Regions from separate parts of the Priestia sp. 179-F W1.4 NHS genome, predicted to be linked through region 1. Evidence: a T-box and tRNA genes for the amino acid it is inferred to sense, from the RefSeq annotation. Region 1 holds a T-box; the other holds one or more tRNA genes.
The links. The T-box of region 1 lies ahead of thrS (threonine--tRNA ligase). A T-box ahead of a tRNA ligase gene usually reads a tRNA of that ligase, here a tRNA-Thr.
Positions count from the first base shown of each region.

Region 2: it encodes a tRNA-Thr, which carries the amino acid that the T-box ahead of thrS (threonine--tRNA ligase) is inferred to sense. The anticodon was not compared.

Region 1 covers NZ_JBIQFF010000003.1:554,219-569,336, forward strand. Annotated here, with positions in the region: gene ACH0CI_RS18035 (helix-turn-helix domain-containing protein) at 1-42, shown strand, start outside; gene ACH0CI_RS18040 (NAD(P)H-dependent oxidoreductase) at 172-756, shown strand; gene ACH0CI_RS18045 (ATP-grasp domain-containing protein) at 1,068-2,330, shown strand; gene ACH0CI_RS18050 (cell wall hydrolase) at 2,531-2,989, shown strand; partial or broken gene ACH0CI_RS18055 (sulfatase family protein) at 3,496-5,238, shown strand; T-box leader at 5,904-6,132, shown strand; gene thrS (threonine--tRNA ligase) at 6,186-7,403, shown strand; gene ACH0CI_RS18065 (hypothetical protein) at 7,575-7,778, opposite strand; gene ACH0CI_RS18070 (amino acid permease) at 8,165-9,565, shown strand; gene ACH0CI_RS18075 (MFS transporter) at 9,632-10,840, opposite strand; gene ACH0CI_RS18080 (MarR family winged helix-turn-helix transcriptional regulator) at 11,097-11,558, shown strand; gene ACH0CI_RS18085 (MMPL family transporter) at 11,555-14,221, shown strand; gene ACH0CI_RS18090 (hypothetical protein) at 14,483-14,647, shown strand; gene ACH0CI_RS18095 (SIS domain-containing protein) at 14,909-15,118, shown strand, end outside.
Region 2 covers NZ_JBIQFF010000001.1:957,854-972,971, forward strand. Annotated here, with positions in the region: gene ACH0CI_RS04890 (ABC transporter substrate-binding protein) at 1-371, shown strand, start outside; gene ACH0CI_RS04895 (carbohydrate ABC transporter permease) at 395-1,297, shown strand; gene ACH0CI_RS04900 (carbohydrate ABC transporter permease) at 1,314-2,135, shown strand; gene ACH0CI_RS04905 (TetR/AcrR family transcriptional regulator) at 2,245-3,165, opposite strand; gene ACH0CI_RS04910 (DHA2 family efflux MFS transporter permease subunit) at 3,431-4,954, shown strand; gene ACH0CI_RS04915 (aromatic ring-hydroxylating dioxygenase subunit alpha) at 4,987-6,039, opposite strand; tRNA gene ACH0CI_RS04920 (tRNA-Thr) at 6,249-6,321, shown strand; gene ACH0CI_RS04925 (ABC transporter ATP-binding protein) at 6,587-7,537, shown strand; gene ACH0CI_RS04930 (ABC transporter permease/substrate-binding protein) at 7,537-9,060, shown strand; gene ACH0CI_RS04935 (YwaF family protein) at 9,367-10,113, shown strand; gene ACH0CI_RS04940 (NAD(P)H-dependent oxidoreductase) at 10,254-10,772, shown strand; gene ACH0CI_RS04945 (hypothetical protein) at 10,800-11,165, opposite strand; gene ACH0CI_RS04950 (LCP family protein) at 11,391-12,347, opposite strand; gene ACH0CI_RS04955 (hypothetical protein) at 12,660-13,334, shown strand; gene ACH0CI_RS04960 (M24 family metallopeptidase) at 13,410-14,510, shown strand; gene ACH0CI_RS04965 (suppressor of fused domain protein) at 14,736-15,118, shown strand, end outside.

The DNA.
Region 1 (15,118 bases):
ATGTCCCCGCTTAAGTGGAAACAAAATTTCATACAAAAATAACCGAATTTTGTACAAGAAAACGACTTAAATATCTCCTAAAATAAACGTGTAAAGGAATTTAAGAGGAGATGTTTAAGTGAAAATCATCTCCGTACTATAAAAATTATACACAGTATAGGAGAGATCATAATGAAAGTATTAGTAAATATATTTCACCCTAATTTAGCAGAATCTAACGTTAATAAAGCGTGGATGAAGCGATTAGAGAAGGAAGATGTCAAAGTTAATAATATCTATGAGCGCTATCCGAATTGGGAAATTGATGTAGAAAAAGAGCAAGAGCTTTTATTAAAGCATGACCGCATCGTTTTTCAATTTCCTTTTTACTGGTATAGTACGCCTCCGCTAATGAAGAAATGGTTGGACGATGTATTAACTTTCGGCTGGGCATACGGCACGAATGGCACCAAACTGCATGGAAAAGAATTTGTATTGGCAATTTCAGTAGGAGGTCCGCAAAAGTCATATAGAGCAGGAGGTTATAACAACTATACGATTAGTGAGTTAACAAAACCACTGCAACAAACGGCTAACTTAACGGGCATGAAGTTTCTTACTCACTTTGTTCAATATAATTCGGTTGTAGTTACCGAAAAAGAGGTTAGTGAAAGTGCGAAATGCTTAACTCAGCATATAACAGATCCCGCATTAAACCCAGACGTTGCATTAAAAAGAATACTAGATGAGATGGCTGAAAAAGATGTAACTTTATAAATGGTTACTATCTATTTTAATAAAAAACATAAAAAAGAAAGGTTGAACCTAGGTCGACCTTTCTTTTTTTATAAAAATTCTCATTAAATTTTTTCTAACCATATCTTTATAATTAAATAGCAAAATTTTTGCTTTTAGTTTTGCTTTAGTATTTACCCTATAAATTATTCTTTTCTTTACCTTTTACTAATATATCAAATATTCTATATATTCCTAATGTTATATAAAATTAAATTGACAAATATATGAAGCGGTCATTAGAATTTAGTCATCGAACAGTGAAGAACTGTTTAAAAGTAGGGGGGAAGTAAATGCTGTTACAAAATAAGCATCTAGCAGTTGTGTTACAAAATACATATTTACCGTTTATTTTTGAAGAAGCAGAAGCTCTCGGAATTAAAATGACATTTTTTTATAACCAAGAGGAAGCAGAACCTACACATCTTAAACACGTACAAAAATTTATACCCATTGATCTATTTCAAGCTCCGGAGAAAGCTCTTGAGGTTATTAAAACAGAGCATAACCAAAATTCGTTTGACGGTATTATGACAATATATGAACCGGCGTTAGAGTTTGTCGCTCAATTGGCAAAAGAACTAAACTTGCCGGGCTTATCACCGTTTGTGATTAGTAACTGTCGCAACAAACAGATGATGAGGAAGATTTTAAAAGATAGTAACCTTAATACTCCTTATTTTAAAGAGATTAAAAATGAAGAGGAAGTAAAGGATCTTTTATTAACCTATCCTGTTGTAATAAAACCTTCTAACGGATTTGCCAGTCAAGGAGTGTCAAGAGCGAATAATAAAGAGGAACTGATTGACAGTATAGAAAAAGTGAGACGCGTAAATGAAGAAGATCTAGGTAAGTTCACAAAAAATAAAACAGGTATCGTAATTGAACAATTTATAGACGGACCGGAGTTTGCTATTGAGACGTTTTCTGTAGAAGATAAAGTTTATGTACTTTCTATAGGCTACAAAGGAAATTCAAAAGGGCCTTTTTTTGAAGAAGGTGTTTATATAGCTCCAGCTCACCTGGAAGAAAACGTTTGGGAATCTATTTCGCAAGAAGCAGCTAAAGCAGCAACCGCTTTAGGGATTGAAAATGGCCCCGCTCATATTGAATTACGCTTGGACCCAGCAGGAAAACCTTATGTGATTGAAATAGGAGCGCGCATCGGAGGGTCTGGTATTTCACATTATATCGTAAAAGAAAGTACAGGTATTAACTATATGGAGCTAGTTTTTTACTATGTATTAGGTTTAAAACCTCCTGCATTAAAAGACAAAGGACAACAAAAGAAAGTAGTAGGCAACTACATTATTCCTGTACAAGGTCACGGAATTTTCAAAGAAATTCAAGGCGTAGAAGACGTGCATAGAGATAGTGAAGTAAAAAGAGTTATTCAGTTCATAACTAAAGGTACAGAAATTTTTCCGTATCCGCACTTTTCAGGGTACCCTGGATTTATTTTGACGACTCATGACTCTTACTCTGACTGTGAGCAGTATTACAGATACCTAGACTATAAAATAAAAGTTGTTTATGACAATAAAGTAAACGCATAGAGGTTATTAAAGGATAAACTGCAGAGTCGTCTGAAAAAAGCTGCTTTAAAACAGAAAGTTGAACGAATTAAAAAATAGTTAAAAAAATACGAGAATATACAATTTCTTTTGGAACTGGATAATTTTTTGCAATGAAAGACTCCTATATTTCTGCTAGCATATGAACCACGTCAAGAAATAGCAAGGAGGCTTTTATTTTTATGATGAAAAAACTAGTAATTGCTATCGCAATGCTTATCCCGAGTTTTGGTGCAGGTTACTCAGCATTTGCTGCAGCACCCGCTCATGAACAGCACATTCAAGTAAATAAAAATGATAAAGAACTATTAGCTCGTCTTGTATCAGCTGAAGCCAAAGGAGAGCCGTACGCAGGCAAAGTAGCCGTGGCAACAGTTGTATTAAATAGAGTCGACAGCAGCAAATTCCCTGACACTGTAAAAGGCGTTATTTATCAAAAAGGTCAGTACAGCCCAGTCAGCAACGGTCAAATTAATAAACCTGCAGACAAAGGTTCAAAAAAAGCTGTAGAAGAAGCAATTAACTTCCAAGGTCAAGGAAAAGGTTCATTATTCTTCTTTAATCCTGATAAAACGGGAGATCAATGGCTGCGCCAAAAACAAGAAACAATTAAAATAGGGCATCATGTATTTGCAAAATAATAAAAAAGCTAATGGCTAGCTACGTGCTGTCATTAGCTTTTTTAGTTATGTACATAGCATAAACAGTAGAACAACCTTCGAAATTAGAATTTTATGGTAAAATAAAAGAAGTCATTCGTAATTAAAAATATGAGGTGATAACTTGAAAGAGAATATGATGTTTGCTTGGATAGCTTCATGGTTAGCTCTTGTTGGTCAGCTCATTTTTTTATGGGAGTAGCGCTTGTTACAGGGGATTGGCGCTACATGATGTGGAGTTTTATGATAAGCATAATTGTAGATATACCTAGTATAATGGGTACTTATAAACGAAATCAGCAGCTAAAAGCATACAAAAAATAAGGAATATCGTATTGAAACGCGTTATGAAAGACTTAGAGAAATCCTCTAAGTCTTTTTTTGTTTGGGTATAAAAAGACATGAACCTTACTCCGTTCTTCTAAAAAAAGTACTTTTTAAATAGTTTATCAATACAGAACATTTGATAAACACGCGGAGGAGTAAACATGAAAGAGCAGCCTAATTTTTTGTTGATTATGGTGGACGAAGAACGATTTCCACCCGTATATGAAAGTAAAGAAGTAAAAAAGTGGCGAAAAAAACATTTAAAAGCACGTGAATTTTTAAAACAGCATGGAATGGGGTTTACTCGTCACTACGTCGGTTCTACAGCCTGTTCACCGAGTCGAGCTACATTGTTTACAGGGCAGTACCCTTCCTTGCACGGAGTGACCCAAACGCAAGGTATCGCAAAGAAGTCACAAGATCCTGATATGTTTTGGCTGCAGCCTAATACCGTCCCAACGATGGGAGATTATTTTAAGCAGGCTGGGTATCAAACCTTTTATAAAGGAAAATGGCATATTTCTGATGAGAACATCTTAATTCCAGGAACACATAATGTTTTTTCCAGCTACCAGATGCAAACAGGAATACCGGATCCGGAAAAAGAATGCCTCTATCAACGCGCTAATAAGCTTGAAAAGTTTGGTTTTTCAGGGTGGATTGGTCCAGAACCGGAAGGGAGAAACCCGCACAATTCTGGTTCATCTGCGGCCGTTGGAGTGAGCGGACGAGACGAAATATATACAGAGGAAATCATAGAGCTTATTCAACGATTAGAACATCAAGCGACTGAGCAGCCTTGGCTCATGGTAGCTTCGTTTGTGAACCCGCATGACATTGCGCTGTTTGGAGCGATTACCAAACACCTTCCTATGTTTCAGTTTTCTATTGATGAGACGATTCCGAACATCGATCCGCCGCCTACCATTAGAGAATCTTTACAAACAAAGCCTAGTGCTCAAAGCAGCTATAAATACATCTATCCAAAAGCGCTGTAGCCAACGCCAAATTCTAGTTTCTACCGGCGCTTATATTATCAGCTTCAAAAAAATGTTGACAAACAAATTTTGAAAGTCCTTCAGACTATAGAACAATCTTCGTTCTATGACAATACCATTATTATTTTCACGTCGGATCACGGTGATTTGCTGGGGGCTCACGGAGGACTACATCAAAAATGGTACAACATGTATGAAGAGTCGATTCACGTGCCGCTTCTCATTCATAACAAGCATTTGTTTCCTAGTTATCAACGTACAGGCGTGCTGACTAGTCACGTTGACTTGATCCCGACAATGCTTAGCTTGGCTAATATCGATGCTTCCGCTGTTCAAAAGCAATTGCAAAAAAGTCATACGGAAGTACATCCATTTGTTGGGCGAGACCTCTCAGGAACGTTGCGAGGAGAAACATCGCTCTATCAAGAAAAAGCACCGATTTTCTTTATGACGGATGATGACCCGACAAAAGGACTTCACCAAACAAATTTTTTAGGAGAAAGCTATCCGTCAGTCGTTCAGCCTAATCACATTCAAGCGGTCATTGTCGAGTTTCAATCAGCCGCAGGAAAGGAAATCTGGAAATACGCTCGATACCATGATAATCCGCAATTTCGGTCAGCACCTAACGAAAAAGATGAAGTCATCCACCGAGAGCAATATGAAAGTTACCCGGTAGATCTTACTAACCTTAAAGAAACATCGGTTCCGGATCAAATTGAAATGTACAATTTGACCAAGGATCCGTTAGAAACAGTAAATTTGGCTTACCCGTATTTTTCAACAAATGAAACAAGGAAAATTCAGCGGCAGCTTGATGTTATTCTTAAAGAACAACTCAGGAAAAAACGGATTTTTCCGCAAAGTGGAAGCATGTACCAGGAGCTTCCGTCTAAAGATAGATAGAAAATAGTTTCGACGAGTTCAAGCCTAATATTGGTGTAAGTAGAAAAAGGTATATTTAATATTTTAGTATATAAATAAAAAAACTGATGATACTTGTGCTATGTTACTTATTCTGATTTGAGCAGTACTGGATTTTAATTCGTTAATAATACTTAGATAAAGCAAATAAGTGCTTGTAATATCTTTCTTTTTTACCTTTATTTTTACACAATAAAGGTAAAAACAAAATAAAATGCAGGTGTTAATATTATAATGAAAAACTTTTTAAGCCCATATATTCCTAAGTAACTTTTCGGGAATTTAAGCATAAATTAATTCTATAATATTAAAAAATAAAAATTATTTCTTGACTTCTGTAAAATTTATACACTATAATCACTTTTAACAACTAACAAACATTATTTGGCAACGAAAAGGACATGAATTAGGTGCCGTTTTCTTCGCAGAGAATAGGGTCAGCGGCTGGGAGCCCTTAAGAAATCATCTAATTTACCACCTTAGAGCTATTGCAGGGAATGTGCATAACTGAAACTGCAATCGGTAAAACCGTTATCTTTTTTGAGCGTAAAATGCATACAGGTATTTTACGGAATTAGGGTGGTACCACGACCGCATTCGTCCCTTCACTAGGGATGAGTGCGGTTTTTTATGTAGAAAAAATGAATATACAAGCATTGAAAAGGACATGAATCATTTTTAGATTTTCTTTACAGAGAGTAGGGTCACTGGCTGAGAACCCTTAGAAAACGAAATGAATTTACCACCTTGGAGCTGCGGCGGGGAATGTGTATACACTGAAACTGCAACCGGTAAAACCGTTATCTTTTTAAGCGTAAAATACGTATAGGTATTTTACGGAATTAGGGTGGTACCACGGCCGCATTCGTCCCTTTACTAGGGATGAGTGCGGTTTTTTTGTTGAATAAAAACATATTGGAGGAATGAACATGTCAAAACAAATGGAAGCAGAAAAACGAAATCATCAAAAATTAGGTCAAGAACTGGAGCTGTTTATGTCGATGGAAGAAGCTCCTGGTATGCCGTTTTTCTTACCTAACGGAATGATTGTTCGAAATGAGTTAGAAAACTACTGGAAACAAAAGCATTACAAAGCAGGCTATCAAGAGATAAAAACTCCCATCATGATGAAACAGGAGCTATGGGAACAATCAGGGCATTGGGAGCACTATCATGAAAATATGTATTTTTCAAATGTTGACAAACAAAACTATGCGATTAAACCGATGAATTGTCCGGGAGCCATTTTATTGTTTAACAGCAAGCGAAGAAGCTATCGAGAACTTCCGATTCGATACGCAGAACTTGGATTGGTTCACCGTCACGAGCTTTCGGGCTCTTTAAACGGACTGCTAAGAGTCCGGTCATTCACACAGGACGACGCGCATTTATTCGTAGAACTCAGTCAGATCGAAGCTGAGATTAGCCGCATTCTAGCGTTTATCCATGACTTTTATTCACATTTTGGCTTTGATTACAAAGTGGAACTATCCACACGTCCTGAAAAATTTATGGGAGATATTGAAACATGGAATCAAGCGGAAAAGTCGCTTCAATCTGTGCTAAATGAAAAAGGATTAGACTACCAGGTGAATGAAGGAGACGGGGCTTTTTACGGGCCGAAAATCGATTTTCATATTTTAGACTCCTTAGGCCGCAGCTGGCAGTGCGGAACAGTTCAGCTTGATTTCTTAATGCCAGAGAAGTTTGACTGTATGTATATTGGAGAAGACAATAAACCGCATCGTCCTGTAATGATTCACCGCGCTATATACGGTTCCGTTGAACGTTTTATGGCCATCTTGATTGAACATTATGAAGGTCAATTTCCTCTTTGGTTAGCTCCAGTTCAATTTAAGCTTTTGCCTATTGCACCGCCGCATGTGGAATATGCGTACAAGGTGAAACACGAGCTGGAGTCACAAGGGTATCGTGTTGAAGTGGATGATCGTATTGAAAAAATAGGTCTGAAAATTAGAGAAGCCGAAATGCTCAAAGTTCCTTATATGGCCGTAATAGGAGATAAAGAAGTAGAAAATAAATCGCTTGCTATGCGAAAGCACGGGAAGAAAAACATTGGAACAGTAAGTGTTGAAGAGGCAGCTGTACACTTGAATAAAGAAATGGATTCAAACAGAGTTTATTGAGGCCATTTACCTTGCTAAATAGAAAAATCCGATTTTTTAAGTCGGATAGTGATTCCCTTCATCTTGTCTTACACCAAAATGAAGGGAATATTGAACTAGAAGGGTATAAGATATTATATATCGGCAGTATAACTTTTGCCTTAGACAAACGCCGGTATTTTGTGAAAAAAATTATCTTATCCCATTCGAATCGTTTGCATTTGATGGAGCTGAATCTTCATTTGACAATTTGTTCATAGGTTGCTGACCTCGCTTCTTTTTAGAAGGAGAATAAAAAAGAAATTTAAACATAAAGTACACTCCTAATGCTAGTAAAATACAGCCAATAAGTAAGTTAAGCATCTCTCTCCGCCCTTCATACGCTTCAGTTTTCATCATTATAACACCCGTTAAGGTAAAACATTCATCGTTCTGTAAATAATCCCTATGTCAGGAATTTATATTTGAAGATAGGTAGCGAAAAAACTATCTGGAAATGAATCGATTTATTTTTTAGAATATTAATTTTATTCAAACTTATTATACATAATCACAACGATGATTTCTTTATTTAGTTGATAAAGCCAAAATAGAGAGATTAAGAAATCGCTTACAAAAACTCTTGAAATATATATAATGATATTAGTATACTAATAGACAAGTTAGTAATTATTTCTATATAATTACTTCTGTATCTGAAGTAAAAACGCGTAGTCAAATAGGAAAAGACGTCATTTTTAAGTTTTTTAATGGATGAGTGGCAACAGAAAGGAGAGAGTGCAATGGGAAAACTATTTAAAAAGAAGTCAATCGAGCAATTATTAGAACAAAGTCAAAACAAATCTCTAGTCAAAACATTAGGGGCATTCGATTTGACTCTTCTTGGTATTGGAGCCGTAATAGGAACGGGGGTTTTAGTGTTAACAGGCTTAGTAGCTGCTAACGATGCGGGGCCAGCCGTTATTTTTTCTTTTATACTGGCTTCTATTGTATGCGGTTTTGCAGCGCTGTGCTATGCGGAATTTGCTTCAACTATACCTGTATCTGGGAGCGTTTACACCTATACATATGCAACCATCGGCGAAGTGGTAGCACACTTAATGGGATGGACATTGCTTTCCGTCTATTTATTAACGATGTCAGCAGTAGCAAATGGATGGTCTTCTTATTTTAATAATTTTTTAGAGGGCTTTGGTTTTTCACTCCCAAAAGAATTGATTACGATCCCTGCAAATGGAGGCCTGGTGAACCTTCCTGCTATTTGTATTACCCTTCTTATTACATGGCTGCTTTCAAAGGGAACTAAAGAAAGTAAAAAAGTGAATAATTTTATGGTGCTTGTTAAATTATTTATTATCCTTCTCTTTATTATTGTAGGGGCTTTTTATGTGAAGCCGTCTAATTGGACTCCTTTTATGCCTTATGGAATTGAAGGGGTTGTGACAGGGGGAGCGGCCGTATTTTTTGCTTTCTTAGGTTTTGATGCTTTATCTACATCAGCAGAAGAAGTAAAGAACCCGCAGCGCAATTTGCCAATTGGAATTATTAGTTCACTCGTAATCTGCACGATTATTTATGTAGCGGTATGCCTTGTTATGACAGGGGTTGTTTCTTACAAGGAACTGAATGTTCCAGAAGCAATGGCCTATGTTCTTCATTCAGTAGGACAAAATGCAGTGGCAGGAGTTATTGCTGCAGGAGCTGTCATTGGAATTATGGCTGTTATTTTCGCCTACATTTATGCAGCAACACGAATTTTATTCTCAATGAGCCGCGACGGCTTGCTACCAAAAGCATTTGCTAAAACAAATGAGAAAACGGGAGTTCCGACTCTCTCCACTTGGCTAGTAGGAATTATCGGAGCGTTAATTTCAGGATTTATCGATTTAAAAGAACTTGCGAATTTAGCAAATATCGGAGCTCTTTTAACTTTCGGTATGGTGGGCGTCAGCATTATCATCTTACGCAAAACGCACCCAACTTTAAAACGTGGGTTTACAATGCCGTTTGTCCCGGTTTTACCAATTTTATCTGTATTATCTTGTTTATTTTTAATGATTAATCTTCCTAAAACAACGTGGCTATATTTTAGCATATGGATTGTGCTTGGTATATTTGTGTATATAGGTTATTCTCGTAAACACAGTCGATTAACAAGTAAAGAAATGAAAAAAGCGAGTTAGAAGCAAAAAAAGAGCCTTTCATCCAAGAAAGGCTCTTTTTTTGCTTTTTGTTCAGTTGTTAGACAGTTAGGACGATTGTTCACTATGTTTTTTGCGTGTTTCCACAATAAACAGACAAGTGCTAATAACAAAAGCCGTTCCTACAAAAATGGCGCCAACCCAAGGAAGTGAAGTAAGTCCCATATGGTTAATAATTACGCCTCCGAAAAAGGCGCCAAAAGCATTTCCTAAGTTAGCAAATGAGTGATTCGAAGTAGAAGCTAAAGCAGGTGCTTCCTGTGCTAAGTTCATAATTTTCACTTGAATACCAGGCATTACAGCAAATGCTGCTGCTCCCCAGAAAAACAGCGTGATAATCGCTGCTGTTGGGCTTTTGACAGTAAACGTAAAAATAGTCAGCACAATACAAAGAAAAGCAAAGATACCTACAACCGAAGGCATTAACTTCCAATCTGCAAGCTTTCCTCCAACAACATTTCCAAGCGTAACGCCGCATCCGTACAATACAAGTATCCACGTAACGCTGTGTTCACTTACTCCCGTAACGTCTTCAAGAAGCGGTGTAATGTACGTAAATACAGTAAATAAACTACCGCACCCTATTGCACTTAAAAGAAGCATCACAAGAAGTTTTGGTTGGCTAAAAGCAGCAAACTGCTGTTTTAGACCCGTTAATTTTTCTTGACCAAGCTTTGGGATAAACAGAATAATACCGATAAATGCAATGATTCCCATAATGGTAATAGCCCCAAACGAAGCTCTCCAACCTAAGTGTTGGCCAATAAATGTTCCTACAGGAACGCCGATGATATTTGCAATGGTTAAACCTGCCATCATCGTTGCAACAGCACTTGCTCGCTTGTGCGGTTGTACGAGCCGTGAAGCAATAACAGCGCCTACTCCAAAGAAAGTACCGTGACATAACGCCGTAACTAAACGAGCTCCCATCAAAATTCCATAGTTAGGTGCAATAATAGCAATCGCATTTCCGAGAATAAATAAAAGCATGAGTAAACAAAGCAGAAGCTTTTGAGGAAGTCGATGAGTGAAAATGGTTAAAATTGGCGCGCCAATCGCTACTCCTAAAGCATAGCTCGTAATTAGCTGACCAGCAGTCGAAATGCTAACATGAAGGTCTTCTGCAACGTTAGGCAGTATCCCCATAATAACGAATTCCGTCATTCCAATAGCAAAAGCTCCAAGAGTCAACGAGATAAGAGCAATTGGAAAGGAATCCTTCTTACTGACCTGCTCATTAGTATGCATTGTATTCATGTGTGATCACCCTTTCTGTGTATAAAATTTATATCTCCTTGAAAAGAAGTCAATTACTAATAATACTTAAGTAATTGAGCTTTGACAACCAAAAAAGCTGATGTAAGCGGTATCTTTTGGGATTCCGTTTATCTTTATCATAATATGAAGACAGTCCGACATAAATTTATTGACAGAATAAAGTTTAGTCCTATAAACTATTTTTAAAGTTGAATAGTTTATACCTATAAACTAAATGAGCAAAGGAGGGAAAGAAGTGACGAAAAGCAAGCTATATCAAGCTGTAGAACTTTTTGAGGAAGTGCTGTTTGTAGGAACAGAAGTCATTCACAGAGAGCTGAGCCATAACCTCTTCGAACATGTCTCAAGGCAGCAGTTTGATTTGTTAAATAGTTTAATGATTAAAGGTCCATCTTCACCTGGTAGTCTCGCTGTCTTGCAAGGTGTTCATAAAAGTGCCATTTCGAATCGAATTAAAAAACTGCTCGAAAAAGGGCTTGTGGAGTGGGACACTAATGAACTAGAGAGCGATAAACGTTCTAAGCTTATTAAGATTACGGCTGAAGGAGAAAAGGTAATACATGACGGAAATGCCGCGTGTTTTAGTATCATTGAGAATTTGTTTGATGATGTAGAAGAAGAAAAAATAGATACATTTATTGAAATTCTTACAATGGCAAAAGAAAAGTTAACTATAAAAGGGGAAAGCAAAAAATGAAATTTATTGTGAAATTTAAATGGGTGATTGCGGCCTTTATTTTAGCTTTAACGGTCATATTGATGCTAACGGCACCCAATTTAACAAAGCTCGCAAGTGAAAAAGGACAGTCTCAGCTTCCTGATGATGCCGTTTCATCTAGAGCCAGCCAAATTCTCAAAAATGCCGGGGAAGACAGTAACACCATCAGCATGGTGATCAAGCTAGATAACGCATTAGATAAAGATAGTGAGAAACAGATACAGAAAATCATTGATAAGACAGAGAAAATTAAAGGTGTAAAAGATGTTACAACGCCTTTAACAGATGATCAAGATGTTCGTAATCAATTAATGTCTAAAGACAAAAAAACCGTTTTAGTTCCGGTTACTGTCAGTGGATCGGATGAAAAAGTTGAAAAAATAGCGAATCAGATTTATGACAACGTGCCAAAAGACGTTACGGTATATGTAACAGGTGCATCTCTTATTAATCAGGATTTTGCACACAGTTCAGAAGAAGGGTTAAAGAAAACCGAGTTTATTACTATCTTCTTGATTTTAGGTTTGCTTCTACTCGTTTTCCGTTCAGTCGTGACGCCGTTTATTCCTATTTTAATTGTGGGAATCACATACTTAATCAGTCAATCGTTACTAGGTATTTTAGTTAAAAATGTCGATTTTCCAATCTCAACGTTCACGCAAACGTTCTTAGTAGCTATTTTGTTTGGAATAGGTACGGATTACTGCATTCTTTTACTTAACCGTTTCCGTGAAGAATTGGCTAACGGACATGATAAAGTAGAAGCCACGATCACGGCTTACCGTACAGCAGGAAGAACGTTATTCATCAGCGGAATTGCCGTATTTATTGGTTTTGCAGCCATCGGATTTGCCAAGTTTGCTATTTTCCAATCGGCCGTTGGCGTAGCAGTGGGAGTTGGTGTGCTGCTAGTGATTTTATTTACCTTGCTGCCACTTTTTATGGTTACGCTTGGAGAAAAATTATTTTGGCCGTCTAAAAAAGTGGCTTCTCATAGCGATAATAAGCTGTGGGGGTTTTTAGGAAGAAAGGCAGTGGCGCGACCGTTCGTATTTTTAGTCATTACAGCGATTATTACCGTGCCCTTTATTGTAACGTATGACTCAAAAGTATCGTTTGATTCTACTGCTGAAATAAGCAGTGATTATAAATCTATAAAAGGACTAAATGCTATCAGTGACGCACTGGGAGAAGGAAAAGCATTTCCTGTCAATGTTATTATTAAAGGAGATAAAGAGTTAACAGAGGCGGATGTTATTCCGTATTTAGGAAATATAAGCAAAGCAATTGAAAAAGTGGATCACGTGGATTCTGTTATGACGATCACACAGCCTACCGGAGAAAAGATTGATGATTTATATGTTAATTCACAGCTGGGCTCTGTATCAGACGGAATCAAAGATGCTGTTAAAGGAATCGGAGATGTACAAAAAGGATTAAGTGATATTGAAAAAGGGCTAAATCAAATAGCTGACCAAACGGGTTCTGCTTCTAAAGAATCTGGCGGGTCACTTGCACCTGCCGCAGACGGATTAGCTCAAGTTAATCAACAGCTGCAGCTTGTCAGCGCTCAGCTCTCTACAACAGGAAATGTGCAGCAAGCGGTTCCTCAGCTTGTTGCAATCAGCAAACAGCTTACTACCATTCAAACCGGTCTTCAACAAGCAAATGAGAATCTTTCAGCTCAGCAAGGCCAAGTAGGAACGCTATCAGACAGTGTCAATCAATTAGCAGAAGGTGTTGACAGTGCAAATGATGGGCTAACGAAAATCTCAGATGGCTTAACAAAAGCAACAGGTATGCTTGATAACATGAGTGACAGCTCAACAGTTAGAGATACGGGTATTTATCTTCCAACAGAAGTGATGAAAGATAAAGGGTTTAAACAATCCATCGACAACTATTCTTTTGCAGATGGAAAAGGAGTTAAGCTCAGCGTAGTGCTCGATCAAAATCCATATTCTGAGGAAGCCATTTCAACCGTAAAAAATATTGAAAAAGCGGTGGCAAGCGAAGTCGTTGATACGCCGTTTGAGCATACAGAAATTGTGTATGGAGGGGTATCGAGCTCAAATGCGGATTTAAAAGATTTATCTACAACGGATCTTTCACGCACAATGGTTATTATGATGATTGGATTGTTTATTGTTTTGACCATTTTATTCCGTTCAATGACCATGCCTGTATACATGATTGCTTCACTGTTGCTTACGTATTATACAGCAATGGGAATCTCAGAGCTTCTATTCGTGGATATAATGGGGAATGACGGAATCAGCTGGGCCGTGCCATTCTTTAGTTTTGTTATTTTAGTTGCTCTTGGAATTGACTATTCTATTTTCTTGTTAGACCGTTTTAACGAAGAAGTGAAAAGCGGCGTAGCAGAAGGCATGGTTACGTCTATGAGTAAGATGGGGTCGGTTATTATTACTGCCGCTATTATCCTAGCCGGAACGTTTGGGGCTATGATGCCATCAGGTGTATTAACGCTTGTTCATGTAGCAACAGTTGTTATCATCGGTCTTTTACTTTATGGCCTTGTTATTCTTCCGCTTCTTATGCCAGCGATTGTCGTGACGCTTGGAGAAGGAAACTGGTGGCCGTTTCTTCGAAAAAAAGAAAAATACAAAGTAGAAGAATAACTTATATATGCTAATTGTATCAAAATCAGCTATTTGTTAGGAAGTAGTGATAGACGCTTAGATAGCGTTAAACATTATATACGATAAAATGAAGGATAGATGAGCGTCATAAGACTGCTCTATCTATCCTTTTTGTATTATTGGAAAACTCGATTATAGTTTAAAAGCACAATCAAGCAGGTGCTTTTATAAATACATCTAGGCGAATAAAAGACCTCTCATTAGGAAAACCTATAGTCAAAAACATGAGGGAGGTTTTTTATGAAATTTGCAAATTTTTTCGCTAGTCAGCGAGACAAACGACGGGAACAAATCCGCGAAGCAGGAACATGTCCAGATTGCTTAGGGAAACGATTTCACCATATTGGGCTTTATTTTGTGCACGTTTATGAGTGTCCGAGCTGTCAAGGCAAAGAAGATATGTAATAAAATCTTCAGAAGTAAGCCAAAGGCAGTCTCTATGCAGATTATGATGTGAAACCTTCTTATTTTAGAGAAGGTTTTTATTTTTTTGGAGGAAATAAGAAAAAAGAGATTTGTAGCTTGCCGTACTATATTTCTACAAATATAGATAAAAAGTTAAATATTCTGATAAATATATTGACTAGTTAACGTTTGCAGTTTAATATAACAATATATAACATTACATAATGTTGTATATCATATTTTATTTGAGGAGTGGGGAAAATGAGCAAAACAGTAGTGAATGTAAAAAGTGATGTGCAAGCCGTATTAAACGAATTAAAAAGCAAGCAAATTCGTAATGTGTTTTTCGTCGCATGTGGAGGATCTTCTGCGATCATGTATCCAGCTAAATATGTACTAGATCGAGAAGCTCAACATATTACATCCGATTTGTATAGCTCAAACGAATTTATCCACCGCAATCCGCAGCAG
Region 2 (15,118 bases), on a different contig from region 1:
ACAAAAATACGATGGCATTTACGGTCGCGTATGTAATGAATGCTGACTCAAAAAAGAAAAAAGCATCTTGGGAGCTCATTCAGTACTTAACCGGGAAAGAAGGAATGGAAACTTGGACAAGCAAGGGTTATGCATTGCCAACAAGAAAATCCGTAGCGGATAAGCTTGGTTTTGCTGAAGACGAAAAACGAGGTCCATTAGTAAAAGGAGCTGCTTATGCAACTGTCTGGCAAGATGGTCCGTATTTGCCTATTATCATGAATAACTTTAATAACCAGTTTTTAAGCGCCTTTTTGGGACAAAGTGATTTAGAAACAGCTTTGAAAAAAGCACAAAAGCAGGCAAATCAAGAGATTAGTATTTATGAATAAGGCTCGGCGGGGGAGTGGAGGAAATGAAAGACGGAAAAATACGAACGTACAAACCTCGTGATGTAGGGCAAGGATATGCTTTTATGACACCTACACTGTTTGTACTATTGCTGTTTGTTATTGCACCTATTTTTTATGCCATCTTTTTGTCTTTACATAAAGTTCAATTGCTGGGAGGAACTGAGTTTCATTTTCGAGGGCTTGAGAACTACATGAAGGTTCTTGAAGATGAGAAAGCTAAAATTGCTCTTTGGAATACGGTGAAGTATGTAGTAATTGTTGTACCGGTACAAACCGCATTGGCACTTATACTGGCTGCCACATTAAATGCAGGGCTAAAAGCAGAAAAAGTTTTTCGCATTATTTATTTTTTACCTACACTTACATCATCGGCTGTATTAACGCTTATTTTTATGTGGATGTACAATCAGAATGGGATTGTGAACGAGTTTCTAAAGTTTGTTGGTCTTCCAACTTACAATTGGCTTGGAGATCCTCAGGTCGCTTTGATTGCCATTATGATTATGAACATCTGGGCAACAGCTCCATTTTTTATGGTTATTTATTTGGCAGCTTTGCAAGACGTACCAGATTCGCTTTATGAAGCAGCTCAGTTAGATGGGGCTAATGTATTTCAACGATTTTGGCATATTACAGTTCCGAATCTGCGACCGGTTACATCATTCGTAGTGATCATGGGACTGATTGGTACGTTTCAGTTATTTGATCAATCGTTTATTTTCTCAGGAGGTTCAGGAGGTCCTAATAACTCGACTCTGACTGTTGTTCTGCTTATTTATCAATATGCATTTAAAAATTTAGGTACCATGGGGTATGCTGCAGCACTAGCCTTTATGCTGGCGCTCGTGATTTTGGTGGCAACGGTTATTCAGAGAAAGTTTTCAAAAGAAGAAAGTATGTACTAAGGGGGGGAAGAAAAAGATGAAGAAAAAAACAGGAGTCCTCATTTTATATACGATTTTCAGCATATACGCGCTGATTACTCTGATTCCATTTATCTGGGCGCTGTCAGCTTCTTTTAAAACGCTAGAAGAAATTGTGTCAGGTACGGTGAACTTTATTCCGAAACACTTTACGCTAGACAACTATAAACAAATTTTTGTGGAACAAAAGCTGTTCCCTCGCTGGATGTTTAATAGCTTATTCATTGCCGTAGTAGGAACAGCTCTGAATTTGCTATTTAACTCAATGGCTGGTTATGCCCTTGCACGCCTCAGTTTCCCGGGAAAGAAAAGTTTATTTATTATTATTTTAGCGGTGCTTATGATTCCTGGACAAGTAACGATGATTCCTAATTTTTTAATTTTAAAAGAGTTAGGCTGGTTAAATACCTATCAGGGAATGATTGTACCGGGAATGGTAAATGCGACTTTTATATTTATGATGCGTCAATTTTTTATTAATTTCCCAAAAGAGCTTGAAGAAGCAGCGGAGTTGGATGGGTTATCGAAGTTTGGAACATTCTTCAAAATAGTCCTTCCACTTGCAAAACCTGCCTTAGCAGCACAAACGATTTTTGTATTTATGGGGTTTTGGAATGATTTTATGAAGCCTTTAATTGTGATGTCTGATGAAAATATGTTCACGTTGACTTTAGGTCTTAACACATTTAAAGGTCAGTATATCAGTTATTGGAACTATATTATGGCAGCTTCCATGGTTTTTACACTTCCAATTTTGCTCATTTATGCGTTTTTTAACAAATATTTCATTAAAGGAATTTCGTTTACTGGAGGAAAATAAAAAAGAGGCTGGGATAAAAGTATTTTAGTTGGAATTACAAACGAACGATTAATTAAAAAATCATAATCGTTCGTTTTTTGTTGTTATGGTGAGCGTGAATTTCATATGTTTAGTTGCTTCTAGCTGTTGATTGAAGTTCACTCACATACTGATCAATCATCGTTTGCAGTTCCTCTAGGTTCGTTTTACTGTTGTTAACAGGCAGCTGCTTTAATGAATGCAGGGCACTATCCACAACAAACTTGCGTGGATTCGATTGTTTAAACATCTCTTCTTCAATAAAACTAATAAGCTCTGTGCATTTTTGACGTTCGAATTCATCCGTAAATTGTTTGTGAGCTTGCTTTTTTAAATCGATAAGTGCTGCGGAAATGTCCTGTTCTATTTGATTTTTAGTATTTGGGCAAGATGGAAGCCATTCTTTGATCGTTTGCGGATCGAGCAAAATGTCTCCTGAACTTGCTACTTCGTCTACAAGAGGAAGCAGACGCTTAACGCTGTAAGTTATAATCTCATGGGGATCAGTCTTTGTACCATTGACCATAAAATTATAGTGAAAGTTGCGGTGAAGCATGCCAAGAAACATAATTGCACAATCTAGCAGATAAGGTTTCTTTTCTTGTCCAAATAAATCAATAAACCGTTTGTAGAACCAGTTTACTTCAATGAACTGGGTTTTTTTTATGTATGCTTTTAAATCAGGATCATTAGAAACAAATACTTCTTCAAGTAACGTAAAAAATTTATGTTTGTGATGGTTTTTCATCTGCGCATCGATCTGTTTAATAAATACATCTACATCGGTCAGACTTTTACCAACCAGCAGCTGATTGCGCTCTTGTTCAATTGTTGTATGAAGCCAGGTAAAAACAGCGATTAACAATTCATTTTTTGAAGAAAAATAGTTGTAGAATGTTCCTTTTGAAATGCCGCTATAATCAATGATGTCTTGAATGGATGTAGCTTGAAATCCCTTTTCAACGAAGAGATGGTGTGCATTTTTTACAACTTGCTGTTTTCGATTATTCATTATTATCACCTAAATGTAAAATTAGACTCATGGTCCAACTTCATGATACATGATTTAAAGCGTTTACACAAATGTTCTTTTCAGAAAACTGAACGATATCACGACAATTTATTGGTATAAAAGGATTATAGGACTAAAAAAGTTGAGAAAATAAAGAACGTGAACGTAAGATTTTTCACTTGCATAAATTGGACTCACAGTATAATATACTCTATGTAGAACACGTGTCTAAAAAAATGAACCTAAAGTATAAGGAGGTACAATAATGAGTCGATCGATAAATCAAATGGAAAAGCCGCCTTATGGCATAATTGCTATTTTGTTAATTGGCGCTTTTATCTCATTATTGAATGAAACGTTATTAAATGTGGCGCTGCCGTCTATTATGAAAGACTTAGATGTGACAACGTCAACTGTCCAGTGGCTTTCTACTGGTTATATGTTAGTGAATGGTATTATGATTCCAACTACCGCTTTTTTAATTCAGCGCTATTCTGTCAGAGGCTTATTTTTAACGGCGATGACTTTATTTACAGCAGGAACAATACTTGCAGGTGCTTCGCCCGTATTTTCTGTGTTGTTAACCGCTCGTATTATTCAAGCGTCAGGCGCAGCTATTATGATGCCGCTTTTAATGAACGTATTGCTCACAAGTTTTCCATTAGAAAAACGCGGAGCTGCGATGGGGATTTTCGGTTTAGTTATGATTTTTGCTCCGGCAATTGGTCCTACATTATCAGGATGGCTAATTGAACACTATGAGTGGAGAATGCTGTTCCACCTTGTTACGCCAATCGCAGCCATTGTATTAATAGGCGCTTTCTTCCTATTAAAAGACAAAAAAGAAAAAGTGGAAATCAATTTGGATTTTTTATCCCTTTTGCTATCTACAATTGGATTTGGCGGACTTCTATACGGGTTTAGCTCAGCAGGGGATAAAGGCTGGGATTCTGTGGAAGTATACGGTACCATTATCGTAGGAGCTGTGGCTCTGATTTTATTTATTACACGTCAGTTCAAGCTTAAAACACCGATGCTTGAATTCCGCATTTTTAAATATCCAATGTTTGCTTTATCATCAACGATTTCGATGGTGATCACAATGGCATTATTCTCAGCCATGCTGCTAATGCCAATTTATGTTCAAACGGTACGGGGCATTTCTCCTCTTCATTCAGGATTACTAATGCTTCCAGGTGCGCTGCTAATGGGTGTGATGTCACCGATTACCGGAAAATTATTTGATAAATTCGGAGCGCGTGCATTGGCTGTAACGGGTCTAACGATTACAGCCGTTACGACGTATTTCTTCAGTAACTTAGAGCTTGATACGACCTATACAACGCTCATTACGCTTTACACGCTTCGTATGTTCGGAATGTCTATGGTGATGATGCCGGTTATGACAAACGGATTAAATCAGCTTCCGCAGCGTTTTAATCCGCATGGTACTGCGATGAACAATACGCTTCAACAAGTATCGGGAGCCATTGGTTCGGCTCTTTTAGTAACGGTGATGTCAAACCGTACAGCTACTCATGCAAAAGAGCTCGCTCAAGATGCAATGAGCGGAGCAGGAGCAGCTAATGCAACCGCAGCCGGGGCAGCTCAAATGAAAGAACAGATTGGGATGCAGGCAATGGTACAAGGGATTAACGATGCGTTTGCTGTCTCAGTAGTCCTAGTGGTGGTTGCCTTAATTCTTTCATTCTTCATGAAACGCGCAACGCCGGCAAGTGAAGATGAAGTGATAAAGGAAACAGCAGCACGTGAGCAGTTTGCTAAATAAAAAAATCCCCGCTGAGACAGCGGGGATTTTTTTTAGCTTGTATATCTAAAGCTTAAGCCCATTTTCTTTAATAATTTCCTGTAACCGATGGACGTTTGATCAGCCATAATATGCGCTTCCATCTGCAGGTCTAAAGGCAAGTCTTCAGGTTTTTGGTTTTCAACCATTTCACGGTCTTCGTCAAAGACGCGAAGGTTAAAGTCATACACACCTTCAACGGGAGAATCTTTGTCAAAGTTTCGAGCGATTGGCGCGAATAAACGTGTTTCGCGGGCTGAAATAGGAGAGACTGCATTCATAATCCACAGCTCTGCGCCTTCTGGGAAGTATACTTTTAGCGTAGCTGTAAACGGGGGATAAACATCAAAGACGCGAAGCCATTTAAAATCAGGTGGATTTAAATGCTGCTGTTCTTTGGAATAATTGCTCACGGTGCTCGTATATTCTACATGAAGCCCATAGTCTGTATCGCTTACTTTATATTTAGGCACAAAGGCGTTGTTTCGATCACCAAATGTGTCTGTGTGAACCCAAGCAAAATGAGCTACGTCTAAAAAGCCTTCCATTTGACGACCGGCTGAACCCATGATATCAAAGCTCGGACAAACAATTTGCTGAAAATCAGGGTCCTCCCACGCATCGAAATAAGGCAGGTTATCTTGTTCTCCTGTCAGGGACGTCCACACTAATCCATATCGTTCAATAACTGGATAGACGGCCATACAGAGACGGGGAGAAATGTTGGCGTCAGGGTGAGCTGGAATTGACGTGCATGCGCCGTCCGTTGCGTAGCGGAAGCCGTGGTAAGGACAGACAATTTCATCATCTTCCACCCAGCCCATGCTAAGCGGGGTGCCTCGGTGAACGCATAAATCACGTGCCGCTACAACTTTGTGTGTGGTGCGGTATAAAACTAGATTTACATCTAGTAATTTTACGGACGTTGGTTTTTCTGTTACATCACTGCAGCGTGCGACGGGGTACCAATACTTAGCAAGCGTCGTCCAATCTTCCAGGCTGAACGTGCAGTCTCTTGGGTAGGGAGTTGCCGTTTTTGATTTTGTCATGGTTGGTTGTTGTTCCATCTATTTTCTTCCCTTCTTTTGTAAGCTATTTTACTAAGGGTAATATAAAAAAAGAAAATTCACACAATTTATGTAAGAAGTTCTAACATGAAATATGGAACTTTGTAGAAAGTGCGAATTTCAGAAGACGCAAATTAGAGAATATACCAATAAAAAAATTTAAAAAGCGCTTCCTAAATAAATTTAAACGTGATATAATTTTCCAAGACGCTGGTGTAGCTCAGTAGGTAGAGCACTTGCATGGTAAGCAAGAGGTCGCAGGTTCGATCCCTGTCGCTAGCATACTCAAAAACCTTCTTTCTTGTTGAAAGAAGGTTTTTTTATTTGGATTGGCTTTAAATTTATTCTCCGAATTATTCTTCCCCGCCTTGTGAAAACTTTAACAGTTTGATAGCCTTATTAGGAGGCTGTTAGAAAACATGTATATCTTTTCCACTATGTCTTATGAATCATATTTAGAAATATTCTTAAAAGAATGTTTATTACCTCTAAGTATTGGGTACACGAAACTAGGGGTTAAATTTCAACAGGGAGTGTGAACGATAATTTGATTACGTTTAAGAATGTGTCAAAGCAATATCCAGACGGTACGACCGCCGTGAAAAATATTAATCTAGAAATAAAAGAAGGAGAGTTTTTCGTTTTAATTGGTCCGAGTGGATGTGGAAAAACAACCACCTTAAAAATGATTAACCGTCTTCATGATATTACCGAAGGAGAACTATACATAAAAGATAAGCTCGTATCGGACCACAACATACATGAGCTACGCTGGAACATTGGTTATGTGCTACAGCAGATTGCTCTTTTTCCTCATATGACCATTGCTGAGAATATAGCCATTGTACCGGAGATGAAGCATTGGAAGAAAAACAAAATCAAAACGCGTATTGATGAACTGCTTACCTTGGTAGGACTAGACCCAAAGCAATATCGAAACCGAAAGCCGTCTGAGCTCTCAGGTGGCCAGCAGCAACGTGTAGGTGTAGCACGTGCCCTCGCAGCTGATCCTCCCGTTATTTTAATGGACGAACCCTTTAGTGCCCTCGATCCGTTAAGCCGCGAACAGCTTCAACAAGATGTTATTAGCTTAAAAGAAAAAATCAAAAAAACATTTGTGTTTGTTACGCATGATATGAGCGAAGCCATGACGCTTGGAGATCGTATCTGCCTGATGAAAGATGGGGAAATTGTTCAAGTTGGCACCCCGGAGGAATTCATTCAAAAGCCTAAAAATGAGTTTGTGAAAACATTTATTGGAAATCAAGGAAATACTTTATTTGAGACATTGGATATGTTTGTCAAAGAAAGTGAACAGCCAGACGTAGAACCTACCGAAGAGCTAGCTTCAACCGCCACTGTTCAGCAGGCAATGGACGCCCTTTACGACCATGAAGCAATAGCTGTGAAAAAAGGGAGCAAACGCATTGGCGTTGTAACGCGCAAAACTCTATTAGCGTTTCTTTCTGATAAAACGAAAGAAGGAGGAACGCTGTAATGAATGCACTAAGCGCATTATTAGATCAACGAGGAGATGCCCTGTTTCAAGCTCTTCTTGAACACATTCAAATTTCACTACTGGCTCTTGTGATCGCCGTATTAATTTCAGTGCCGCTTGGACTGTACTTAACGAGGCATGACCGCATTGCTGAACCGATCATTGGCGTAACAGCCGTACTGCAAACCATTCCTTCACTCGCTTTATTAGGATTACTGATTCCTCTTGTCGGAATTGGAACCTTTCCCGCGGTTATTGCACTGTTTTTATATTCGCTTCTTCCTATTGTACGAAATACATATACCGGAATTAAAGAAGTGGACCCATCTTTAATTGAAGCATCCAAAGCCATGGGGATGAACTCGTGGAGACGATTAATCAAAGTAGAACTTCCTCTAGCGCTTCCTGTCATTATGGCCGGAATTCGCACAGCGATGGTACTCATTATTGGTACAGCGACAATCGTGGCTCTTATCGGAGCAGGCGGACTCGGAAGCTTAATTTTGCTTGGTATTGACCGAAGCGATAATAGTTTGATTTTATTAGGAGCCGTTCCAGCAGCATTATTAGCGCTTATTTTTGATGGAATTCTGCGAACGATTGAACACTCTGCTAAAAAAGGGTCCAAAAAACGCTCGTTCATCATGATCATCGTATTAGTACTTATTCTTGTTTCTCCGTTTGCAGCGATGAGCGCAACAAAACCAGACCTTGTTATCGGAGGGAAAATTGGTGCAGAACAAGATATTTTAATCAATATGTACAAAGAATTAATTGAAGATCAAACCGATATGAAAGTAAACCTTCGTTCGTCGCTTGGGAAAACGGTATTTGTATTTGAGGCTCTGCGTAACAAGGAAATTGATTTGTACCCTGAATATACGGGGACAGCCATTGTGACGCATCTAAAGGAACAGCCGGACAGCAAAGATGAAACACAGGTGTACAAGCAGGCAAAAGAAGGATTTAAAAAGAAATTCGGGCTTGTCTATTTAGATCCAATGAAGTTTAATAATACGTACACATTGACCGTGACAAAAGAATTTGCCAAAGAAAATAATCTAACGACCATTTCAGATTTGGCAAATGCAACAGATAAAGTAAAAGCAGGATTTACGCTTGAGTTTAAAGATCGTGAAGACGGCTACGTAGGCATTCAAAAAGAATATGGCCTTACTTTCCCGAATATTAAAACGATGGAGCCGAAGCTTCGCTATCGCGCTGTTGAAAAAGGCGATATTAACATGCTTGATGCTTACGCAACGGATCCCGAAATCAAACAGTTTGGTTTAAAAGTCTTAAAAGACGACCAGCAGTTCTTCCCTCCGTATCAAGGAGCGCCTGTACTTCGTGAAGATACGCTAAAAGAGCACCCTGAACTGAAAAGAATCTTAAATCAACTGGGTGGTAAAATCAGTGACGACGAAATGCGTGAAATGAACTATCAAGTAAATGCAAAAGGAAAAACGGCTGAAGAAGTCGCTCATCAATTCTTACTGAAAAAAGGATTAATTAAAAAATAAAAATGAAGACAAAACGATCCGTACAAAAGTATTTTAGCTAAAAGAAGATCCGAACGATAAATCGTTCGGATCTTTTTATTGGCATGGTGGACGTGGCTTTCATATATGTAGGTGCTTCTAGCAATTGATTGGAGCGCAAGAGGCAATTCATACTCGATCATTTACCCCATTTGTTCTTCTTTATATTGGCGTGATTTCGTTATGTTTCAATCTCTTTTTGCTGTGAGAGAAGCATTAATGAAAATACGATTTTATGAACAAGCTAAAGGTACCAAATTTGTTTTTTGATGGAGAGGGGGCGCCGTTATGAATTCATTTTTTGCGTGTCATCCTGTACAACATTCTTTTCAGCTTTTTTCAGTTGAACACCTTGTAACTTTAGCCATTATCGTGATCATAGGAACAGTTATTTTTTTGTGTCGAAAGCAGCTGCGAAAAAAGAGGTTTGTGTTCATTTTGCTTTCACTCGTTCTAATTGCTTCAGAAACGGCCTACCAGGCTTGGGAAATCGGATGTCATCAGTGGTCCGTTGAAACTTCTTTGCCTCTTCATCTGAGTGATATAGTCGTGCTGCTGGCTGCTGTTATGCTGATAACCAAAAGCAGATTTCTTTTTTATTTTGTGTACTTCGCAGGAATCAGCAGCTCTGTTCAAGCGATGATTACCCCAGACCTTGGCGGCTATGCGTATGCCCAGTTTCGCTATGTGCAGTTCTATGTATCGCATGGCGGTTTGGTACTTGCTTGCTGTATGCTAATTGCTGCCTGCAGATATGAGCCGACGTTTCGTTCTTTATGGGTAAGCGTAGTATTTGTTAATCTGTACGGAGGTTTTATCTATTTCATGAATCGTTTACTGGGTGCGAATTATTTATACATGATGAAAAAGCCAGAGCACGCTTCCTTGCTGGATGTTCTTGGACCTCATCCTTGGTATTTAGTATGGATTGAAGGAATTATGATTCTTAGTTTTCTTGTCCTTTATCTTCCGTTTTGGGTACATAAAAAAATTAAAGGTGATAAAAGCAAAGTCAATTTTATTGAAGCAGAATGATAATACTGGTAATTTATAAGTGTAAACGAACTCGGATTTCCTGAAGTAAAAGGAAAGAATGAGTGAACAAGCCGTGAGAGGCAAGCGTAAAAAATAGAAAAGAAAAAAGCAAGCACAGACATCAGAAGGAGAGTATCAAAATGAAAACACTGGTTATTTTAGCGCATCCAAATCTAGCATCTTCTCGTATTAATAAAGCGTGGGCAGAGCGAGTAAAAAAAGAGGAGGATGTGTACGTTCATGATTTATACGCAAACTATCCCGATTTCAAAATTGATGTAGAAAAAGAGCAGGAGTTAGCTGTTCAATTCGATCGTATTGTTTTCCAATTTCCATTTTACTGGTACAGCTCACCAGCACTCTTAAAAGAGTGGCAAGATGTTGTTTTAACATACGGATGGGCTTATGGAAGCAAAGGTACTAAACTTCAGGGAAAAGAGTTTGTCGTAGCTACTTCGACAGGAGGCCCTGCAGAAGCTTATCAAGAAGGGGGATACAACCGTTACCCAATGAATCATCTGCTTCTTCCTTTCCAAGCTATGGCAAATTTAACAGGTATGAAGTTCCAAACTCCATTTTTATTTCAAGGAGCAGGCGGTGACCTGAGTGACAAAGTTATTCAAGATAGCGCAGAAAACTACGCTCAATTACTAAGATAATAAAAAAAGCCGCGTCAAAGCGGCTTTTTAATTTGCGTTTGTTCGTGAGAAAGAAGTAAGCAGCTTTTGAGGAGCAATATCTAATCCTTCAATCAGTAGTCCTGTCATAGCCGTTAGACTCCCGACTTCAAAAGATTCCCCAGCTCTCCAAAATGCTGATTCACCTTGTTTGATATAAATTTTTAGTCCGTTATCGCCAGCTACCCAGCCTTCCCCGTGAACGACTAAAAGAAGCTGTGGAATCGTAGCTTCTTGACGGGGGGTATAATCATTTTCTTGAAAAGATAAAAAGCTGATTTTGACATCTCCAGTATGAGAAAGCAATGGGTTTACTTTATAGGTAGAATGAAGAAAGGAACGCTCTTCTTCAGATTGAAAACCATATAATTTCATCATTTCATCTCCTTGACTAAAAAATATAAAAAAGAAGTCCTTCTCTTTTCATATACGCATACAGGAGAAAAAATAGAACTCCAAAGAAACGGCTGTTTTCTAGAAAACAACTCTATTTTATCTCCATTTTTTGTCGAAGCTGAAAATTTTTTGAAGGATAGGGAGGAAAAACAGAAGTTTTTTTGAATAGTATAAAAAAAGGTGTCCTCTAATGGACACCTTTTCCTAATTTAAAAATGACTGTAACGCTTGTTTGTTTTCTTCAAGGTCGATGCTTAAAACAGCACCAATACCGGATATTCGTTCATTTGAATAGGAACCTTCAACCGGTAAACGAAGAGATTTTAAATCTGGCTGATTTCCAACTAAAAAATCTTTTCCTATCACAATAAATGTTTTTGGCGGAATATTTGTATCCACATATGGATCAATGACACCCCATAGCTTAGGAGCTTTCGCCAGTGTCTTTACTTGAAGAGCTTCATCCATTAATTTACCAATCACTTCTTGTTGACGCTTCACGCGCCCGAAATCACTTTGGCTATCATGGCGGAATCGCACGTATCCTAGTAATTTATCTCCGTGAAGAGTTTGTTTTCCAGGTTTTAGCGTCATGCCAATTCCTGATGACATTTCGTGTGGCACGGTAACCGTAATTCCCTCAGGGGCAATCGTATCCGCAACTTTAGAAAAACCTTTAAAATCAACAACGGCATAATAGTTTACATCTATGCCGAAATTTTCTTTAATTGTCTTACGCATTAGTTCGGGCCCGCCAAATGCATAGGCTGAATTTAATTTGTTTTTGCCATGTCCAGGAATATCCACATATGAATCACGCATCAAAGAAACAATTTTAGGCTGATTGCTGTCTTTGTCATAATGAGCAATCATAATTGTATCGGCACGCGAATGTTCTTCACCTCGAGAGTCAATTCCAAGAAGCAGCACATTCATGCTATCTAAATTGGCACTTGCACCATTAAAATCAAACTGTCCATCTTTCCCAAAAGCTCCGTCTGCTTCTGCTAACCCTTGTTGGTATTGATAATACACATATGCACCAGCGGCGATTACAAGAATGAGAAAGAAAAGAAGTAGCTTTCTAAAGCGTTTCTTTTTTCTTTGCTTTTTTCTTTTATGTTGTTTACGTTCTGTACGTTCTTCCAAATGTCTCACCATCGCATTCAAAAATATTAATACTTTTTTGTTTGAAGCCAATTATGCAAAAAATTATAAAACGACATAATAAAATTAACACTAAGGAATTAGATTAGCAAGTACGTTCACTAGTAAATCTGCGAAGACAGCTAAAATAAGAGAAGGGTATAAATAGAAGAAAGAGGAAATAAAGGTTATTTTTTTCGAGGATATTTGTTATAATCTATCATAGTTAGGGAAAAAGTTCTGTCTTTTAAGAGTGGAATATGAGAAAAGTCTCTGTTTGTTGAGAATCAAATATAGGTCTAAGTGTAGAAAAAAGGAGTGAAGCGAATGAGTATATATGTGTCATCTTCGAACCTTGTGCTGATTCCAGAAGCGGCGTTAAGTCATTGGAAACCTTATGGCGCGGGGGAATTGACCGGAGCTATTATTTCAGGTAAGGATAGTGCTGAAATAATTAAAGAGCTTAATCAATCGTCTATTCTGCCTTTTACAAGTTTTTTCTATCGAAAGCATTTTGTTATTCTGTTTGATAAAGAACAAGTGAAAAATCATTTTGAACAGCTGCTTTTATTATATAAATCTCAGGGCTATATTTTTTATTCTTCTACTTTATACGATGATCATTGGTCCCAGGTCCTTGAAGGAACCAAGCAGCTGCTAACGGTAAATGGACAAGTGGTGCCGGTGCTTGAGCTTGAACAAAACGGTGAATTTGACGTTGTGCGTGATGAAAGTGGTCTGCACATTGTGATAGATGATGACGAAGACGAAGAGAAGCAGCTAGAAAAAAAAGTTCATGAGCTCCCGCTTGAAGAAGGTAACTATTTTATTGGCGATCCGGGATTTGTTGAAAACCGAGACATGCTGGTAAAAGAATATTTTCCTAAAGGTACGTACGAATTTATTTATAGATACGGAGAAAATGGCTGGCTGATGAAAGTAAGTATTCAGCGAAAAGCGATTAAAGAGCAGCTTACTACTCTTCACGCGGCTTTGTCTTAACCTCTATTCATTGTACAATATTGCTAAATAACTATGTTATAATAGTAATATTGCACAATGAAAGGGGTTTTTTTAATGGAAGCACGTTTGCAAAAAGTCGTATCATGGCTGAAGGAAAAGAATGTAGAAACGGCCTTTATTTCGTCAACTGAAAACGTATTTTATTTAACTGGATTTCACACGGATCCGCATGAGCGTCTGCTTGGTTTATTTTTATTTAATGAAGCGGAGCCGATGCTTGTTTGTCCATCAATGGAAGTGGGTCAAGCAAAAGAAGCCGGCTGGAAATTTGATGTGATCGGATATGAAGACCATCAAAATCCTTGGGAACTTATTAAAGAAGCTTTACATAAACGAAACGTAATGGATGTGAAAAAAGTTGCTGTAGAGAAAGAGCAGCTGCTGTATGCGAGAGCTGAAGAACTGCTTAATTTATATCCAAATGCTGAGCTAGTCGGAGCAGAAGAGAAATTAAATCAGCTGCGTTTAATTAAAGATGAGCGTGAAGTTGAGATTCTGCAAAAAGCAGCTGCATTAGCTGATTTTGGCGTAGAAGTAGGCGTAGCTGCCTTAAAAGAAGGCGTTACGGAAATGGATGTTCTGGCTAAAATTGAATACGAGCTAAAGCGAAAAGGAATTCGTGAGATGTCGTTTTCAACGATGGTGTTATTTGGTGAAAAAACGGGAGAAGCGCACGGGAACCCAGGTCTTCGCACGTTAAAGCCAGGAGATATGGTTCTCTTCGATTTAGGTGTAGTGCTAGATGGATACTGTTCAGATATTACGCGTACAGTCGCGTACAAGTCGATTAATGATAAGCAAAAAGAAATCTATGAAACGGTACAGCGCGCCGAGCAGGCAGCTCTTGAAGCTTCCAAGCCTGGCACTCGCATTGGCGACTTGGACATGGTAGCACGCAATATTATTACAGAAGCAGGGTATGGAGAGTGTTTCTTGCATCGTCTTGGTCATGGTCTTGGTATCAGCGTGCATGAGTTTCCTTCAATGAGCCGCAACAATGATGATGTGCTTCAAGAAGGCATGGTGTATACGATTGAACCGGGTATCTATATTCCAGGACTCGGAGGCGTGCGTATTGAAGATGATGTAATCATCACAAAAGATGGATACGAAACGTTAACGAAGTACCCAAAAGAATTACAAATTATTTCATAATAATGTCATAAAAAATAGAGGCTGCCATGGTGCAGGCTCTATTTTTTTATGGGAAAAGAAAAAATTGGTTAAGGTTTCTTGTTTGCTTCTTGAGACAATTTCATAGTATGTTACGAAACGATAACATTTCTATCACATTTTCTAAAAACTATATCGTAAGCGAGTGCGGTAGTATATGCTGTACAGTAGGGGACTTTTTAAGGTCGCAAGCAAGGAGGTTTTTTTATGAGTAATTTTACAAAAGATGAAGAATTAATTATACATAAAGCAATAGATGTATTTGGTCAAAAGGACCGAATTGAAGATTATTCAGATGAACGAAAAAAGCATGGTATTCACGTTGTGGCATGTGAAAATCATCCGCGTCAAGACGTAACCGCGTATGCAACGCTCGGTGGACATCAATGTCCGACAGGTTATACAGTTGGAGGAATCCCGCTTCGAATTGAAATCGTTGGGGCTTGTCATGAGGAGTTCGGTATTTATTCTGCTATTTTAGCAAACTGTATTTTCCATATGATGAAATCTCATGTCTCCATTTTCCCAGGAGCTATTTATAAAGACGTTATTGCAGTCCTTGATGACAGCTTTCATATGCAGCACATTTT